Regions from separate parts of the Proteus hauseri genome, predicted to be linked through region 2. Evidence: predicted binding sites of a transcription regulator. Region 2 holds the regulator's gene; the other holds the start of a gene.
What was found. Region 2 encodes sigma-54, which starts transcription at its own class of promoters, with help from an activator protein. Its sites were predicted from a motif close to GTTGGCACANNTTTCGCTNT; they were not measured.

Region 1: the regulator sigma-54 is predicted to act here: its motif matches at 1,986-2,005, upstream of glnA (glutamate--ammonia ligase).

Annotation. Positions count from the first base shown of each region.
Region 1 covers NZ_CP026364.1:1,305,282-1,308,718, reverse strand. The annotation lists gene glnL (nitrogen regulation protein NR(II)) at 1-310, opposite strand, end outside; gene glnA (glutamate--ammonia ligase) at 495-1,904, opposite strand; gene typA (ribosome-dependent GTPase TypA) at 2,263-3,437, shown strand, end outside.
Region 2 covers NZ_CP026364.1:2,103,396-2,106,832, forward strand. The annotation lists gene rapZ (RNase adapter RapZ) at 1-243, opposite strand, end outside; gene ptsN (PTS IIA-like nitrogen regulatory protein PtsN) at 324-791, opposite strand; gene hpf (ribosome hibernation promoting factor) at 947-1,234, opposite strand; gene rpoN (RNA polymerase factor sigma-54) at 1,258-2,751, opposite strand; gene lptB (LPS export ABC transporter ATP-binding protein) at 2,812-3,437, opposite strand, start outside.

The sequences.
Region 1 (3,437 bases), 800 kb from region 2:
TATGTTGCTCGGAAATAGGTTGGGCACTGAGCGACATAGTGTGTGATTGGTTATGAATAACCAAAATTACTTCGTTATCAGTGAAACTTTGTCCGTTTGCTAAGGTTTCTTGCATAAGTTCAGCATCAAATGAATGATAACTAAACAAATCGGTAAAAGGTGTTTCAAATAATTTGCGACGGCTTTGTGCCAAAACTTGTAACGCAGCGTGGTTTGCATAACAAATAATGAATTCTTGATTGATAACCAGCACTGAATGGATTAAAGAGTCTAAAATCAGTGTGTTATCAGGTAAGTTTGCCGTTTCCATATTGAATACCCCATTGCACCATTTTAGTGCATCTTACCTTTTTTTTTATAAATGAACAGATGCGTAAGCGAACTGACCGACTCCTTAAGTGGGAGAAAAGTGCCCATCCGAAGATGGGCAAAATAGCTTCACGGCAACAAAAAATCATTATCTACAGCAATGCATTAAATGTAATGCAAAAAGTTTAAGCACTGTAATACATTTCGAATTCAAGAGGATGTGGCGCCATACGAACACGCTGAACGTCAGTACGTAAAAGCGCTAAATAGGCATCAATTGAGTCATTAGTGAATACACCACCATGAGTTAAGAATTCACGGTCTGCATCTAATGCATTCAGTGCTTCTTCTAATGAACCCGCTACTGTTGGGATCTCTTTTGCCTCTTCTGGCGGTAAGTCATAGAGGTTTTTATCCATAGCATCACCTGGGTGAATTTTATTGGTAATGCCATCAAGACCTGCCATTAACTGAGCAGCAAAAGCAAGATAAGGGTTCGCGAGTGGATCTGGGAAACGTACTTCAATACGACGCGCTTTCATGCTGGCAACAACTGGGATACGAATAGACGCTGAGCGGTTACGTGCAGAGTAAGCCAGCATAACAGGTGCTTCAAAACCCGGAACTAAGCGTTTGTATGAGTTGGTTGTCGGGTTGGTAAACGCATTTAATGCGCGAGCATGTTTGATAATGCCGCCAATGTAGTACAGCGCCATTTCAGATAATCCGCCGTATTTGTCACCCGCAAATAGATTGGTTCCATTTTTAGACAGTGACATATGGCAGTGCATACCTGAACCGTTATCACCCACAAGTGGTTTTGGCATAAAGGTCGCCGTTTTGCCAAATACGTGAGCAACGTTTTGTACTACGTATTTATAAATTTGGGTTTCATCTGCTTTTTTGGTCATGGTATTAAAACGTGTTGCGACCTCGTTTTGACCTGCCGTTGCGACTTCGTGGTGATGAGCTTCAACCACTAATCCCATCTCTTCCATAATGTTACACATGGTAGAGCGAATATCTTGAGATGAATCAACGGGTGGTAATGGGAAATAACCCCCTTTTACCATAGGACGATGGCCTTTGTTACCATCTTCATATTTGGTATTGGTGTTCCATGCTGCTTCAATGTCATTGATAGCGTATGACGCGCCTGAAATATCATTTTTAAAACGAATATCATCAAATAAGAAGAATTCAGGTTCTGGCCCAAATAAAACAGTGTCGGCGATACCGCTTGATTTTAGGTAATCTTCAGCTCGTTTTGAGATAGAACGAGGGTCGCGATCATAACCTTGCATTGTGCCTGGTTCTAATACATCACAACGAATAATCAGTGTTGGATCTTGAAAAAATGGGTCAAGCATTGCTGTAGAAGCATCAGGCATCAGTACCATGTCTGATTCGTTAATGCCTTTCCAACCGCCAATAGAAGATCCATCGAACATTTTTCCTTCTTCAAAGAAATCATCGTTAACCTGATGGGCAGGAATAGTCAGATGTTGTTCTTTGCCGCGGGTATCAGTAAAACGTAAGTCAATATATCTAACTTTATGTTCTTCAATCATGGATAATACATGTTCAAGGGACATATAAACTCTCCTGGCGAGTGGTTTTATTTAGTGCAGTGGCCTTACACATTTTTTGGTGAATTGTTTGCTCACCAAAATACTATTGCGAAAACCATGCCAACTTATATAAAAAGGGATATATACTGTATTCATGAAGTTTAGTGTAGAATACCTCATGTGATTTTTTAATTATTGCACAATACTGGTGCAAATTAAGCCTAATTGAGCGCACTGTTTTGGTGCAATCATGTAATGCCACTAAATTCTGAGGCGTGAAAAGGATCACAATTCAATTAATTGCATATTGTTAAGCAATCATTATTGTGATCTTGTTTAGTCTCTCGTCTAAAGCGTGTACAATAACGCGCTTATTTCTACAATGCCTGAGGCAAATTTTGTGATCGAAAACTTGCGTAATATCGCCATCATCGCCCACGTTGACCATGGTAAAACTACTATCGTCGATAAATTACTACAGCAGTCCGGTACGTTCGGTGAACGTGAGACGCTGGCTGAGCGCGTGATGGATTCAAATGATCTCGAAAGAGAGCGCGGAATTACTATTCTTGCGAAAAATACAGCGATTAAATGGAATGACTATCGTATCAATATCGTAGATACCCCAGGACACGCCGATTTCGGTGGTGAGGTAGAACGTGTTATGTCTATGGTAGACTGCGTTCTATTGCTGGTTGACGCGATGGATGGCCCAATGCCACAAACTCGTTTTGTGACACAAAAAGCGTTTGCTAACAACTTAAAACCTATCGTTGTTATCAATAAAGTTGACCGCCCTGGTGCGCGTCCAGACTGGGTTGTTGATCAGGTATTTGACCTGTTCGTTAACCTTGGTGCGACCGACGAACAACTTGATTTCCCTATCATTTATGCATCTGCATTAAATGGTATTGCGGGAACAGATTATAATGACATGGCTGAAGATATGACTCCGTTATATGAAGCTATTGTCAAATATGTAGAGCCACCGAAAGTGGATCTGGATGGTACATTCCAGATGCAAATTTCTCAGTTGGACTACAACAACTATATGGGCGTTATCGGTATCGGCCGTATTAAGCGTGGTAAGGTTAAACCTAACCAACAAGTCACTATCATTGATAGTGAAGGTAAAACCCGTAACGGTAAAGTCGGTAAAGTGTTAGGTCATCTTGGCTTAGAGCGTATCGAAGTTGAAGTTGCTGAAGCAGGCGATATCATCGCAATTACTGGTTTAGGTGAACTGAATATTTCAGATACTATTTGCGAAACAGGTGCTGTTGAAGCGCTGCCTGCATTAGCCGTTGATGAACCAACAGTTAGCATGTATTTCTGTGTTAACACCTCACCTTTCTGTGGTCGTGAAGGTAAATTCGTGACTTCTCGTCAGATTTTAGATCGTCTGAAGAAAGAGTTAGTTCATAACGTTGCACTACGCGTAGAAGAAACTGAAGATCCAGATGCATTCCGTGTATCAGGTCGTGGTGAGCTTCACCTGTCAGTTCTGATTGAAAATATGCGTCGTGAAGGTTTCGAATTAGGTGTATCTCGCCCTAA
Region 2 (3,437 bases):
TGGAGAATATTCAGCGGGTAAACTTTCCAGCGCTTTTTCAAAGATCTCCGGCGATTCAGGCATATTACGAACATCAATACTGACTGCGGCAGCAGAAGCATCACGTTCCGCCAGCGTTTTCGCAAGCTCAGGTAACAGATCAACGGGTAAGTTATCTACGCAATAAAATCCCATATCTTCAAGCGCACGCAAAGCGACTGACTTACCTGAACCAGAGCGTCCGCTGACTATCATCAGCACCATGAGGTAGCTCCCCTTAAAATTTCCCAGTGATGAATATCATCCCACTGTATGCTTTTCGCTTCCTAATAAACCTTGTGGGTCTATTCTGTGACAATCTGATAAAGCTCTTCATCACTTTGTGCGGAGCGTAGTTGGCGACATAAATTTTTATCCGCTAACTGTTTGGCAATTAAAGACAGTGTGTGTAAATGTTCCTTGCACTGTGTTGCAGGAACGAGTAATGCGAACAACAAATCAACAGGTTGATTATCAATAGCGTCAAAAGCAATAGGTTCGTTTAGGTGAAGAAACACACCAACGACACGGTCTGCTCGATCACTTTCAATTCGCCCATGAGGGATAGCTAAGCCACCACCGATCCCTGTTGTACCCACTTTTTCGCGAGTCAGTAAGGCTTCAAATATCAGCGTTTCTGGCAAATTAAGCTCAGTAGCAGCTAATTCACTGATAATTTCCAAAGCGCGTTTTTTACTCGTGCAATGTACATCGTTATGGGTACATGTCAGAGAAAGAACGTCACTAATTTTCATTTTTGTATCGTTGTTCATTGTCTTATTCACTTAGACCAGCAAACCAGATGCCACAAAGTGACATCTGGTTTTTTGTTACTGATTAATTTGGCGTCGTTTTTAATATGGCAAACTCAGCGTAAACAACGCAGTAACATTGCCGATTGTATTCCCATTTTACAATGGGAAATGAATTAATGTTGTCTCAGTTTATCTTTGTGTTTGGTTAATTGACGAGCCAGTTTGTCCATTAATCCATCAATTGCTGCGTACATATCATCTGCTTCTGCAGAGGCATGTAATTCACCGCCATTAACTTGAATGGTCGCTTCCGCGATTTTGTTCACTTTCTCGACTTTCAGGATAACCTGAATGTTGTTAATTTTGTCAAAGAACTGAGGTAATTTAGCGCTTTTTGCTTTTACAGTGTCACGCAGAGCATCGGTTAATTCAATATTATGACCCGTGATTTGAAGTTCCATAGTGTCTTCCTTCTCAGTTATGCTCAAACTAACTCTTTACGTTGGTTTGATGGCGGGATGGATAATGACTCTCTATATTTCGCAACAGTTCGTCGAGCAACTTGTATACCAAGCTCAGCGAGCATATTAGCCAGTTTACTATCACTTAGTGGTTTCGCTGGGTTTTCTGCTGCGATTAGTTTCTTCACTAAAGCCCGGATTGCTGTGGAAGAGGCTTCGCCTCCGCTATCAGTATTCACATGGCTAGAGAAAAAATACTTCAATTCGAAAATTCCTCTTGGACAATGCAGAAACTTCTGTGTTGTCACGCGAGAAATAGTTGATTCATGCATTTCAACCTGTTCAGCAATGTCGGCTAAAACTAACGGTTTCATATGCTCATCACCTAATTCGAAAAATGCCTGCTGTGTGTCAACAATGCAATGAGCGACTTTTAATAATGTCTCATTACGACTTTCTAAACTTTTTATCAGCCATTTGGCTTCTTGTAAATTATCACGAATAAATTTTCCATCGCTCTCATTTTGCGCCGATAACCCAAATGCGGCATAGGTCTCATTTATTCGTAAGCGAGGAATGCTATCTGTATTTAACTCAACTTGCCAGTGTTCACCTGATTTTTTTACCAGTACATCTGGAATAACATACTCCGACTCACCAGTATCAATGCTAAGACCCGGCTTTGGATCAAGAGATTGAATCATATCAATAACAGATTTTAGTGTCTCTTCTCGCAATTTTGTTTGACGCATGAGCTGGCGAAAATCTCTATTACCTAACAACTCTAAATGGTGTTCGATAACTAGCTTCGTTTCTTTAAGATAAGGAGTATCTGTTGCTAATGCAGAAAGCTGAATTAACAAGCACTCTTTTAAATCACGAGCAGCAACGCCAATAGGATCAAATCGTTGGACACGTTTTAGGACTGCTTCAATTTCATCGAGCTCTAACTCATCATCGCCCATTCCAGACAATATGTCATCCGCTGAAACAGTTAAATAACCGGTTTCGTCTACAGCATCAATAATGGCAATAGCAATAGCTCTGTCTGTCTCTGTAAAGGGAGTTAAATCAGCTTGCCACGTAAGATAATCTTGCAGTGATGCGGTTGTTTCACCTTGATAAAGTGGCAGCTCATCATCACCATAGTCACTACTTGTGCCCGATGGTGTGCCTGCGGTGTATATCTCTTCCCATTGTGTATCTAAGGGAAGATCTTCTGGCATATCTTTTTGTTCTAACGCATCTAATGTATCGAGCTCTTGCGTTTCATGTTCGCTTTCGTTGTCGGTGCTATTTTCAATGTGGTGATCAGAGAGATTATCGGTGTAATCTTCATCATTTTGGTTGTGATCGTCTTGATCTTCGTCTTGCTCTAGAAGAGGATTTGATTCAAGCGCTTGCTGAATTTCTTGTTGTAATTCAAGCGTAGAAAGTTGCAACAAACGGATAGCCTGTTGTAGCTGTGGCGTCATCGCCAATTGCTGACTAAGACGAAGTTGCAGACTTTGTTTCATAGTGATGTGATAAATCCTTTAATGTTGTCATCCTTGACTGAGCAAAAGCGAAATTAAGCGTTATAGACGAAAGCCCTCACCTAAATAAACACGTTTAACTTGCTCATTTTCAAGAATTTCTTCTGGCGAACCATGAGCAATAAGATGGCCTTGGCTAACGATATAGGCACGTTCACAAACATCTAAGGTTTCACGAACATTATGATCGGTGATAAGAACACCTAAGCCATAATCACGTAGATGTTGGATTATCTTCTTGATATCCAATACCGAAATTGGGTCAACACCCGCAAAAGGTTCATCTAATAAAATAAACTTAGGATTTGCGGCTAATGCACGAGCAATCTCAACACGACGACGTTCACCACCTGATAATGACTGACCTAAGCTATTACGTAAATGACTGACGTTGAACTCTTCAAGCAGCTCCTCAGCTCGGTCTTTACGTTGCTCAGCGCTAAGATCATGGCGGATCTCTAAGATAGCCATAATATTGTCATAAACACTTAAGCGCCTAAAAATAGACGCTTCTTGTGGTAAATAACCAATACCTTTACGTGCGCGTTCGTGCAGAGGTAATAGAGTGATATCTTCATCATCAATGGTGATGCAACCTGCATCGCGAGCAACAATACCCACAACCATATAGAATGTGGTTGTTTTACCGGCACCATTTGGACCAAGTA